3 regions of the Lacticaseibacillus sp. 866-1 genome follow, and region 2 is predicted to be linked to each of the others. Evidence: predicted binding sites of a transcription regulator. Region 2 holds the regulator's gene; each other region holds the start of a gene.
What was found. The regulator LexA, encoded in region 2, represses DNA repair genes until DNA is damaged. The targets are predictions, from matches to a motif close to CNAACANNTGTTNG.
Positions count from the first base shown of each region.

Region 1: the regulator LexA is predicted to act here: its motif matches at 1,611-1,624, upstream of JUE30_RS00585 (Y-family DNA polymerase).
Region 3: the regulator LexA is predicted to act here: its motif matches at 1,941-1,954, upstream of recA (recombinase RecA).

Region 1 is NZ_BOLU01000001.1:99,708-103,898, reverse strand. It holds gene JUE30_RS00590 (hypothetical protein) at 1-128, shown strand, start outside; gene JUE30_RS00585 (Y-family DNA polymerase) at 271-1,584, opposite strand; gene JUE30_RS00580 (aldo/keto reductase) at 1,697-2,539, shown strand; gene JUE30_RS00575 (branched-chain amino acid ABC transporter ATP-binding protein) at 2,564-3,145, opposite strand; gene JUE30_RS00570 (hypothetical protein) at 3,158-3,943, opposite strand; gene JUE30_RS00565 (LTA synthase family protein) at 4,059-4,191, opposite strand, start outside.
Region 2 is NZ_BOLU01000005.1:71,849-76,039, forward strand. It holds gene JUE30_RS02975 (5-formyltetrahydrofolate cyclo-ligase) at 1-408, shown strand, start outside; gene JUE30_RS02980 (AEC family transporter) at 463-1,407, shown strand; gene JUE30_RS02985 (hypothetical protein) at 1,418-1,891, shown strand; gene lexA (transcriptional repressor LexA) at 2,049-2,675, opposite strand; gene JUE30_RS02995 (hypothetical protein) at 2,798-2,989, opposite strand; gene JUE30_RS03000 (AI-2E family transporter) at 3,209-4,191, shown strand, end outside.
Region 3 is NZ_BOLU01000011.1:23,078-27,268, forward strand. It holds gene phnE (phosphonate ABC transporter, permease protein PhnE) at 1-740, shown strand, start outside; gene recA (recombinase RecA) at 795-1,868, opposite strand; gene JUE30_RS04790 (magnesium transporter CorA family protein) at 2,064-2,954, shown strand; gene JUE30_RS04795 (diacylglycerol kinase family protein) at 3,010-3,948, opposite strand; gene JUE30_RS04800 (DUF2316 family protein) at 4,134-4,191, shown strand, end outside.

The sequences.
Region 1 (4,191 bases), on a different contig from region 2:
CCCTTGAAGGATTCTTTCACGACGAGCTGCGCGACTACCTGCTGCATCAGGTCAGCGAGCAGTACGGGCTGGACGTTGAGGAAGTCATGCGCCTGGCGGATGACCAGGATTACCATTTCTCACTTTAACTGAAAACGCGGCTGAGCCATAAAGCGGTTTTAGCCCAAAACACAAGGGCCTCTGAGCCGCGGTTCGTTCTTAGAATCGCGATGCAGAGGCCCTTGTGTACTTGGACGTTGATTTATTATGTCTGGCGCCGATTTTGGGTTCTCATTCGTAGCTGTTGCCGCCGTTGTGGCCGCCGACCAGGCTGGCCCGCTGAATCGCGGTGCCGCCGCGCAGTTTACTTTTGGCGTAGACGACTGCCGTGAAACCAAATTTCGTGCGCAGTGTGTCCACTGTGCGGGCCAAATCGGTCGTGCGGACCTGCTCGGCCACCGGTTGCAAAAGACTGAGCTGCTCGCCGGTGTCTGGACCCAGCCGGCCCGTGTACACGGCGATGTTGCGGATCACCTCGCCATGCCAGTAGCGGCGAAACAGCATGATCAGGGCTTCGTTCAGCTCATCGTTGCGATTGGTGGGGAAAATGCGCAGTGCGTGGCTGAAGCCGCTTTTGCCTGAAGCCTCTGCGGCCGCATAGGAAAAGCCAATGCCGAGGCTGATGCTGCCGGCCTTCTTGTGATGATGGCGGAGCCGGGCGGCCACCTGCTCACCGATTTCCTTGATCACCAGCTCGATTTCGCTTTGAATCGCGTAGTCGCGTGGCAGCACTTGTGAGTTGCCGATGCTTGGTGCTCTAGTCACCACGCGCTTGGCGATGGTGGTGCGATCGATGCCCCAGGCCAGGGCAAACAGCTGCTGGCCGATGATACCCATTTCCTGTTCCAGTAGGTAAGGGTTAGCGTGCGCCAGCTCGTAAATCGTGGTAATGCCCAGCCGCCTAAGATGCGCGGCGGTGCGGTCGGCGATGCTCCACACGGCAGTCATGTCGTCGATCGACCACAGCTTTTCCGGTACCGTGGCGTAGGAGATCTCGCCAATGAGATCCGGCTGATGTTTGGCGTACACATCCAAGGCAATCTTGGCCTGGACCGGATTTTCGCCAATGCCGACGGTGGTGTAAAGGCCCAGCGCATGGTACACCGCCTTCTGGATGCGCTTGGCGACTTCCCGTGGCGTCTTGCCAAAAAGGCGCCAGGAGTGCGTGAGGTCCAGCACCGACTCATCGATCGAATACGGCCACAGGTCCGAATCGGCGACGAAGCGGCGAAAGATGTCGTTGATCTGCAGATTGCGCTGGATGTAGAGGTTCATGCGCGGCGGGACCACCATCAGGTTCGGGTCATCGGGCAGGTCGCGCTGGCGGCTGACGTTTGCCTGCAAGCCGTACTCTTTCTTCGCGATCGGCGAGGTGGCCAGAATCAGGCCGCCGTTGGTATTTTCCTGCTCAGACATGACGACTAAGGCGACCTTCAGCGGGTCCCAGCCGCGGGCGACCGCCTCAACGGAAGCGTAGAAGGATTTATTATCGATTAAAAAAACGACCCGGTGCGGCTCGTTTGCATAAATAGACGGTTCACTCATCGCCAATCACCTCGAGGTTCATTATACGAACAAACGTTCTATTTTGGCAAGCAATTTGATTCGCAGTGAGTGCTATAATTTTAATGTTCAGATTAAAAAATGAGGTGAAAGAATGTCAGTATTAACAGATTCATACACCCTGCCAAATGGGGTCAAGATCCCGCAGGTCGGCTTTGGGACCTGGCAGATTCCTAATGGAGACAAGGCTTATCAGGCGGTGACTGAGGCGTTGCGCCAGGGTTATCGGCACATTGATACGGCCCATGGCTACGGCAACGAGGAAAGCGTGGGCAAGGCGATCCGCGATTCTGGGATCCCTCGCGATCAGATTTTCGTGACCTCGAAGCTTCCGGCAGGTGCGAAGACGGCGGAGGCAGCACAACAAGCCTTTGCGGAGTCCATGGCGCGGCTGGACCTCGGCTACATCGACATGTACCTGATCCACGCCCCGTGGCCGTGGGAGGAGTTTGGGGCCGACTACCGGGTGCAGAACCGGACGGTGTGGGCCCAGATGGAATCCTTCTACACCAGTAAAAAAGTGCGTGCGATTGGGATTTCTAACTTCAACGTGCGCGACCAGGAGGACCTGTACGCGCACTGCAAGATCAAGCCAATGGCGCTGCAGCTGCAGTATTACATCGGTTTTACCGAAGATGACAACGTCCAGTGTGCTAAGGAGAACGGCCTGTTGGTCGAGGCCTTTTCACCGCTGGCAACCGGCTTCTTGCTCAACAATGATGCGGTCAAAACCGTGGCTGCGCATTACGGCACCGGGGTGGCTCAGGTGGCGATCCGCTACGTCCTGCAAAAAGGGCTCCTGCCGCTGCCAAAGGCGACCAGCCCGGCGCACATTAAAGCTAACACCGAGTTGGACTTTACGCTCAGTGCTGAAGACATGAAGACGCTGGACAGCCTGAAGGACACCGCACCAGGTGAGGACAATAACCGGTACTGAGACAATAAAAAACACGCCTGATTTTTAGGCGTGTTTTTTGGTGCCATCTGACGCGGCTGCCAAGCTGGGGGCGCGGGTGAAGCTGTGGTCTGGATGGGCGTCGATCAAGCTTTGATCGGCCGTGAGAATCACAAACCGTGAGTGGGTGCCTGCCAGCGCCTGGTTGGCGAAGCTCAGAAAGGCACGCGTCTCGGTCGGCACCATTACGGCGGGCAACCCTTTGGCCAAAATCACGGACCGTTTGCCCATGAGGCCGCGGAAGAATTGGACATAAAGACTTTCCGCTGGGGTCAGCTGGCTTGCGGGCTGATCTAAGAACAGGGTGTCTTGGCGCAGCGCTTCGGGCAGCTGGTTCAGGGCCGGGCCGCGACTGTTGATGAGCAGGTTGGCGCGGACCGACAGATAGGGCACGATGCCGGTGTCGGTTTCATCGACCAGGGCCAGCGCCTTGGTGCAGCCGCCGCTGACAAAAGCCTGGGTGTAGGCGGCGAACGTCTGACTCAGCGAGTCAGCGGAAACAAAGACAAAACTGGTGGTTCCCGGCGCGAAGAGGGTCTGAACATGATCGCGGAAACTTTGTGCCATTTGGGGATGAAAAAGCGTCATAGACAAGGCTCCTTAAGAATTGACTTGATCGGTTGAAGACGCGGTGTGCAGCAGCTGCCGCCTGAGTAAACTCAATTCGGCAAGCGCGGCAGTACCTTGCCCTAAAATAATCGTGCCACACCCGGTCAGCAGGGTCGGGACAAAGCCATAAAGTTGGTGCGACGGCTGTGGGGCATTCGGCGGCGGGCCAGGAAAGAAGAGCCCGGGGCCGGTAAACTCAGTCAGTTTGTGCTCAAACAGTGCCTTGAGGCTTTGGGTCGCCGTGCTGCTGGACACCGTGCGGCTGAACTCGGCGGTCAGTGCGTTGCGGCTTTGCGTCATCAGCAGGTGATTGAGCGAGTCGCTCAGCAAGAATGTGACCAATCCGACGAACAGGAAGGCCCCGACAAACACCAATAGGCTTTCCACCACGTATTGGGCAGCGACGTCAAACGGACTTTTGCCCAAGATCAGGTAGGTTTCCGACTCTGCCCGCCGGTTGTGTGCGGACCACCAGCCGAAGCCAAAACTCAGCAGCAAGGTGATCGCAACTGCCAGCCACCACGTAGCCACATACCGGCCATCAAGGGAGGCATAGCCGGCCTTGACGGCTTGCACGACTCGGCTGGAGGTCGTCTGCCCATTGGTCGTCAGCATCTCCAGGCGGTTGAGAAAGCCTTGGCGCATGTTGGCATTGGCGTGGCGAAGCGTCCATAACGCCAGACTGGTGAGACAAAACAGGGCGGCAAGCAGCAATTCGCCGAAGTAAATGCGTTTACGATATCGAATGGCACTGGTTACGCGCTCCATGAACCGCATGCTTGTCACCACCTTTTGACTCAAAGTATAACGGGCAGTTTTGAACAAAGTGTGAAGCCGACGCGAAAAAGTGGGTGTCAAAAAAGGCCCTGATTCACATCAGAGCCAAACAAGGTTATTTGCCGGTTTGCTTGGATGGCCGGACCTCGCCATTGGCTTGGTCGGCAACCTTGGCAGGGTAGCTGCTGAGCACGCTCGAATCATTTGCGACCTCGGGGGCGTCAGTGCTGAAGTCAGACATAGTTGAC
Region 2 (4,191 bases):
GCCACCACCGTCAGCGGCCCGATCGAAGTGACCACCGGCGGCATTATCGAAGCGGCGCAGCAGGCCGGCAAAACGGTGCTGCTGCCGCGCGTGATGCCGCACCGCCAAATGGCCTTTTTGAAAGACCCAGGCAGCGCCAATCGCGTCACCAGCAAGTTCGGCATCCCCGAGCCCCCTTACGTTGAGGCCGCAGTCGATCAGCACCCCGACCTGGTGATCGTGCCCGGGGTCGCCTTCGTACCGGCCACCGGCGCCCGCATCGGCTTTGGCGCCGGCTACTACGACCGCTTCTTGGCGAAGTACGATGGCCCCACCGTCGCTTTGGTCCCCAGTGTCATGAATTTTGCCGCGCCGGCGTGGCCGGTCGAAGCTTTCGACGTCCTGATCCAAACGCTGCTGACCGTTTAGTCTCGCAGCGAAAAACCAGCGGCAAGGTGTTTGCCGCATGTGAGGAGTAATTTTTTGACTAGTTTTCTCTCAAGTTTAGGCGGGGTCTCCGAGATCTTGATCCTGGTCGCCATCGGCTACGGGCTGACCGCCCTGGGGTGGTTCAACGACCGCTCCAGCCGTGTGATCGCCAAGGTCGTCACCCAGGTCGCCCTGCCCGCCTACATGATCGAAACCATCTGCTCGCGCTTTTCCGCAAGGGAGCTGGCGGCACTGCTGCCGGACCTGCGCTTTCCAGTGCTGTCGATGGCCATCCTGTTTGCCCTGTCCTTTGTGGTGGCGCGCGTGATTCGCGTTGACCCCAAGCGCCGCGGCCTGTTCAAGTCCATGTTTTTTAACTCCAACACGGTGTTTATCGGCCTGCCGGTCAACCTGGCGCTGTTTGGGCCGAAAAGCGTGCCGTATGTGCTGGTTTACTACATGGCCAACACCACCATTTTCTGGACGATCGGGGTTTACTTGATCCAGCGCGACGGCCCGCACGCCGCCCACTTTGACCTCAAGCAGACGCTGGGGAAAATTTTCTCGCCGCCGCTTTTGGGCTTCATGGTCGGCGTCGTGCTCGTCCTGCTGCATGTGCAGCTGCCGAGCTTTCTCTCGGCCACTTTAGGCTACGTTGGTGACCTGACCATCCCGGGCTCCATGTTCTTCATCGGCATCGCGATGTACCAGGCCGGCATCAAAAACATCCGCTTCGACCGCGAACTGCTCGGCGTGTTCTCTGGGCGCTTCGTCTTTGCGCCGCTGGTGATGTACGCGCTGGTCGCCTTCGCCCCGGTCCCGCTGCTCATGAAGCAAGTCTTCATCCTGCAGTCCTGCATGCCGGTCATGACTAACGCCCCGGTCGTCGCCAAGCTGTACGGCGCCGATTCGAAAAACGCCGCGATCACCGTCTCCGCAACCACCCTGTTTGCCATCGTGGTGATCCCAATCGTCATGACCTTAGTGCAACATCTGTGAGGTAAATACATTGAAGAAAATTCTGCTTAGCGCTGCGCTGGTGCTGGTCCTCGCCGGCTGCGGCAGTCAAAAAAAAGCGCCGCAAACCAGCTCGAGCAGCAGCGTCAAAATCAGCAAACAGGCGGCACCGAAAAAACGGCCCAACACCAAGGCCGGCATGGATGATCTGATCGGCCACTACTGGGTCAACACTGCGGATGCGAGTGAAGTCCTGCAGATCACCGCCTCAACTGATGGCTACTTTGTGGACGTCCAGCGCTATTCGCAGGCTCAGGCCGGTTATGCGACGGCCAGTGCCGGGGTGTTTGCCGCCAGGCTGGTCCTGCGCAAGCACACATACACTTTCACCGGCCGCGCGCAGCCGAATGCGCAAAGCAGCACATGGGTCTTCCAGAAGCTCAGTGCGACCAAGATCAAACAACTGCCGGACGGGCCCCTGTTTCGGCAGGTCAAAAACGACGACCTCAGCACCATTAAACATTAAAGAGAAAGTAAGCCAAAATTGCTTAGTCGCGTTCCATAAAGCAACGTCCAAGCGCACAAACGCCCCTGCACCGCGATTTTAAAAACAAATCGTGGCGCAGGGGCGCTTGTGCTTTGAGCTAAACCCGCTTGATGGCTCAGCCTTTTGACGTTTGTGCTTATTTAACTTCGCTGCGGTACAGGCCAACGACCACACCCAGAATGGAGACGTCGTCGAAGTACATGTCCGACATGGAATCATTTTCCGGGTGCAGCCGCACACCGCCGTTTTCGCGGTAGAAGCGCTTGACCGTCGCCTCGTCGTCCTGGGTCATGGCGACCACAATCTGACCGTTCTCGGCGGTTTCCTGCTTCTTGATGATCAGCTTGTCGCCATCCAGAATGCCGATCTTGATCATGGACGAACCGGAAACTTCCAGGATAAACAGGTCATCTGCAATGTACTCCAGATCATCTGGAATCGGAAAATAGCCATCGATGTTCTCAATCGCGGTGATCGGCACCCCGGCGGCAACCGTACCGACGATTGGGATGCCTTCTTCGGCAATCCCGATGTATGACAAGCCGGCTTTGGTCAGCATCAGCGTGCGCGGCTTGGCCGGGTCCTTGGCAATGTAGCCTTCCGCCAGGAGCCGGTCGAGGTACGCGGCGACCGTGGAGCTGGAACTGAGGCCCACGTTTTTGCCGATTTCCCGCACGGTTGGTGGAAACCCATTGGTTTGAATTGAATCATGAATCGTGTGTAGGATCTGCTTCCAACGTTTCTGACTTGCTTGGGATGGCATGGCCGTCCGCCTCCGCTCTCTAGTTTTCTTTATCATACCAGCGGGAACGCTTGTTTGCAAGCAAAAGGACCGCAGCTTAGGAAAGCATCAAAAAAGACCGCCCAAGCGGTCTCATGTGAACCCTAGAAGCGATGCATCAGGTCCAGCCGGTGCAGCTGCCGGCGGTCGCACTTATTGCGCTGCATCAGGTAGACGCCGCCGAACAACATGTCGACTGCGATCAGCCCGATTCCGAGCACGGTATTGATGACTAGCAGGACCACGGTCACTGCGATCAATGCGCGCAGACTCCACTTCATGACTTTCATACTCATTGGACGCCCCCCTCTCGTAATTTTGATAGTTCTGATTATACCCGAAATCTTGCTTTTGTAAAGGTTCTGTATATAATCAATTTACATTCGGGGCAATTCGGCCGGCACTTGGCATTTATTCTTTACAATTCACAAACAAATCAGCCTTGCGCCGGATTCGCTTTCACCCCCTCATTTAGGTATCATAGAAGTAGTCAACAAACTCAAAGGGGTGCGCGCATGCAAACGAAACGCTCACAGTTTTACCAGCGGTTTTTAAACAACAAGTTTGCCGTGATCCTGGTCGATCTGGTGCTCGCGTTGCTCGCGATTTTTATTTTCACCAAAATTGCCTGGGTGTTTCAGCCTGTGGTCAGTTTTCTGAGCATCGTCGCCCCGCCGTTCATCCTCGCCGGAATCCTGTTCTACATGCTCAACCCCGTCGTCAACTGGCTGCATCAGCGCGGCCTCAACCGACTGCTGGCCATCGCGTTGGTCTTCCTCCTCGTGATTGGGCTGATCGTCCTAGCCATCACTCGCGTTGTGCCGCCCATCGAAAGCCAGCTGCGCAGCTTCATTAATGCGACTCCGACTTACTGGGACGAGTTCGTCCGGTGGATCACCGACCTGAATAACCAGCAGAACATTTTCAGCGACAAGCAGCTGAGTCAGTTCGCCGGCGAGATCCAAACTTGGGTCTCCAAGCGCGGCTCGACCATCTTGTCGGGGACGCTGTCGTCCTTGTCCTCGATCATCTCCACTGTCGGCACCGTGGTGGTTACCGTGGCGACCGCGCCGATCATTTTGTTCTTCATGCTCAAAGAGGGCAACAAGTTCACGCCAATGATCCTGCACCTGGTCCCAACCAAGCAGCGCAAGAGCTTTGGCGACATGCTGCACGAGATGAACGTCAAGGTCGGCTCGTACGTGCAAGGCCAGCTGACCGTCGCCATCGCCGTCGGGATCATTTTCATGGTCGGCTATTCGATCATCGGCCTGCGCTACGGCCTGATCTTTGGGATGCTGGCGGCACCGTTGAACCTGATCCCCTACTTTGGTTCCGCGCTCGCGATGGTGCCAGCGCTGATCATGGGCGCCATTCAGGGGCCGAAGATGTTCATCGCGGTAATCGTCGTCTTCTTCATCGAGTGGCTGCTCGAGACGCAATTGATCTCCCCGTTTGTCATGGGGAGTAAACTAGAGATGCACCCGATCACCATTGT
Region 3 (4,191 bases), on a different contig from region 2:
CGGTGCTGACAGTCGCCATCGTCATCTGGTCATTTACTGGCATGCCGAGCTTTGACATCAAGCAAAACGCCTGGCTGGTCACGAAGTCAATCGTCAATGGCTTGGTCCACCCAGACTTCAGCTACGTCTGGACCGGCGACGGCGAAGATCTGACCTCCAGTCTCTTGCAGACCTTAGGCATCGCCTTTTTAGGGACGTTCATCTCCGCCATCATCTCCCTGCCCTTCGCTTTCTGGGCGGCCAACACGCGCAACAAATTCTGGTTGACGACTCGCTCTGGTAAGTTTGTCCTGACGGCGATTCGGACCTTTCCTGAAATCGTCCTGGCCCTGATGTTCATCAAGGCCGTGGGCCCGGGCTCCTTCGCCGGGGTCCTGGCCGTCGGGTTCCACTCGGTCGGCATGCTGGCCAAGCTGTTCTCCGAAGCGATCGAAAACATGGACGGGGGCGCCGGTGAAGCCGTTACGGCTGCCGGGGGCACGCGGCTAGAAGTCACCCTGATTGCCAGCCTGCCCCAGCTAATGCCGGAATTTGTTTCGAACACCCTTTACCGCTTCGAGCTGGCCATCCGGTCCGCTTCGATCCTGGGCATGGTGGGTGCCGGCGGTGTCGGTACCCCACTGATTTTCGCGATTCAAACCCGCTCCTGGAGCCGAGTCGGAATCATCCTTTACGGGATCATCATTCTGGTCACGTTGACTGACTTCATTTCGGGTTCACTGCGTAAGCGGCTGATCTGAGCGTAAAGGAAAAGGCGCTGCGAGAAATTTCTCGCAGCGCCTGTTTGTTTACGCTTATTTGTCGTCTGAACTGTCGATGTCCAAGGTTGTCGGATCAGCCTCAGCCGGTTCGGCGTCTTTGTCCTTATCATCGTCGTCATTCCCAAACAGGGTCTCTTGCAGCTGTTTGCGCAGGGTTTCGGTCACATCGGGATGGGCAATCAGGTAGTTTGTCGCGTTATCCGCGCCTTGCCCGATCCGCTCGCCGTTGTATGAATACCAAGACCCGGCCTTTTCCACGATGTCGTGATCGACCCCGAGGTTCAGCATGTCGGCTTCCGGTGAAATCCCGTGGCCATAACTCATGGTCGTTTCAACCGTCTTGAACGGCGGTGCCACCTTGTTCTTGGTGACCTTGATCTTGACGATGTTGCCGACAACATCAGTGCCGTTCTTAACCTGTTGCGCCCGGCGGACCTCCAAGCGAATCGTCGCGTAGAACTTCAGCGCACGGCCGCCTGGCGTGGTCTCGGGGTTCCCAAACATGACGCCGATTTTTTCACGCAGCTGATTGATGAAAATGACAATTGTCTGAGTCTTAAAAATCGTCGACGTCAGCTTCCGCAGCGCCTGAGACATCATACGCGCCTGCAGGCCCACGTGAGAATCCCCAATTTCGCCTTCGATTTCGGCCTGCGGCACCAGAGCCGCCACCGAATCGATGACCACAATGTTGACCGCCCCAGATTGAACCAAAGCGTCCGCAATTTCCAGTCCCTGTTCGCCGGTATCCGGCTGAGACAGCAGCAGGTCGTCGATGTTGACGCCAAGGGCTTCGGCGTACTTCGGATCCATCGCGTTTTCAGCGTCGATGTACGCCGCCGTGCCGCCGTTCTTCTGCACGCTGGCGACCGCCTGCAGCGCGATCGTGGTTTTCCCTGAACTTTCAGGGCCGTAAATCTCGATCACCCGGCCCTTAGGAAAGCCGCCGACGCCAAGCGCCAGATCCAGGGATAAGATCCCCGTGGAGATGACCGACACGTTGGTCAAGGACTTGTCGCCCATCTTCATGACCGCGCCGTCGCCAAACTGTTTCTTGATCTTTTTCAGCGCCGCATCCAGCGCCTGTTCGCGGGCGCCACTGTCCATTGACGGTTGCCCATTGGCAGATTTCTTAACCATAGTATACGTCCTCTCTTTTTCGTAGCTTCAGTATACACCAAAACATATGTTCGGTGCCAACCCTTATCGCTATTTTATTTCGCAAACGGGCGACTTTTCCCTGCGGTGACGGCGCCGCTCGTTATGCAGTATGATAAGGGCAACAAAACTGGGAGGCACATCATGGCAGAAGCACGTTGGACGTGGCATCATATCAACCTGGACGACGCCCAGGCGGTCGGGATCGCCACTAGGCAGTATACACTTTCAACCGAGCAAACCGGCTACGCCATTGACCGCCACGAGCGCGCCCACGTCGAGTACGACAGTTTGGCCGAGACCTTTCTGCTGGTGTTCAACATTCCTGACGCGGATGGTGATGCCGCACAGGCCGAAACGCATCAGATGACGTTTGTGATCAAAGGACACGATCTATTGACATTCGGCCACGCCGATGCGGCGAGTCTGGTTCAAGAATTCACGCAGCGCTTCGACACACCGCGCGCGCTGAGCGCCTACCAGTTTCTTCTGGAAAGCCTGTACCTGATCACCCAGCGCTTCATGCCGCTGATGGAAAAAGCCGACGCTGAGCGCCATCAAATTGCCCTCGCGCTGCGCGACAAAACCACCCGCAAACGCCTGCTGGAGCTGTCTGACCTAGAAACCAACGCGCTTTACCTGGGCAACGCGACTCGGCAGAACCAAAGCGTGCTCGAACAGCTGAAGGGTCTTTCAGTCTACCACGGCTTCACGCCAGAGGAAAAGGAGCGCTTGGAAGACGTCCTGATCGAAGCCCGGCAGCTAGTCGACATGACCAGCCTGGGCAGCCAGAACTTGGCGCAGCTGGAAGCCACCTACAACAACATCCTCAACAACAACCTGAACGACACCATGAAGTTTCTCACCATTTGGTCGATTGTCCTGACAGCACCAACTATCATCTCCGGCTTTTTCGGACAAAACGTACCGCTGCCCTTCATGCACACGCCGGGCGGCTGGTTGATCACGATTGCCTTATCACTTGTCTTGGCGCTGATTTTTGCCGTCTGGATGACGCACTACGTCAACCGCTAAGCCTTAACAAAACGTCAGCTAAGGCCCGCCTCCAACTGGAAGCGGGCCTTTGAGGTTATGCCTGGGCTGCTGGCAGCAGCATGATTTGATCGGTTTGGCTGAGCACACCGTGAACCGGGGCGTTGTATTCCTCACCATCCAGCTGAATGTGCTCGTGCGCCTCAGTCTCAAAGCGAAAACGCTGGCGTTTGATGTGGGCCAGTTTGGGGTGAACCGACTGGCCGCTGAGAATTTTGCCCAGGACCTGGATCAAGATACGCCATTTCTCCTTGCGCACCAGGACAAAACTGAGCTGGTGCCAATCCTGCGCGGCATCCGGAAAGAGCCGCAGACCGCCGCCCAGAAACGGATGGTTGGTGAAGACGCAAAGAAATGTGTTGGGGATCACCACGGCTTTTTGAACGCCGACAGTCGCCTTAAACGCGTGCTGGGTCGTGACCGCCTTTAAAATGTTTGCAGTGTACGAGAGCTGCCCCAGGTGAACGCTGTTGAGCATGGCTTTAGCCCGCGAGTGATTGGTGTCGTAAACAATACGCGCGTCAACGCCAATGCCAAAATTGTTGAGAAAATACAGGGTGCCGAACTCCTCAGTCTCGGCCTTGCCGATGCGCGCCTCGTGCGGCCGCGCAGTTTTGAGGGCCGCAACTGCCGCCAGTGGCTCCAAGGGAATGCCATGCGCCCGGGCAAAATCGTTGCCAGTCCCGTTAGGCACGTAGCCCACCGGAATGTCCGGCCGCCCGAGCTCCTGCAAACCATTGATCACGTCGTGCAGCGTGCCATCGCCGCCGATGACCACGATTTGGGGCTGGGCAGCGCCTGGCGCGACTGCGGCGACAATTCGCTCAATCGCCTTGTGCGCGTCCCCGGCCTCGTGCGTGTAGGTCGTGGTGGCAAACGTGTACTGCTCTTTGAGCGCAGCAATTAGACTTGGAATCAGCTTTTTCGTGCGCGCGTTTCCTGCATACTCGTTGATGATCAGTTCAATTGCTTTCACCGCTGTGCCCCCAGAAATTTAGCCAATAATGGCAAGAATTACGTCCATTGTACCAAAAGTCGCCCCTTTCGCGCACAATGAGGATTGGCTTTGATGAAACGATATGCTTGAAACGTCTCACAACTCGGTGCCATTCCAACCGCATAATTTTTATAATGTCATTACAACTAAAAGGAGACGATCAAATGTCACTAAATCCCGAACAAATGGCGGCCACTCGCCACGAACTGCAAGCTAACTTTG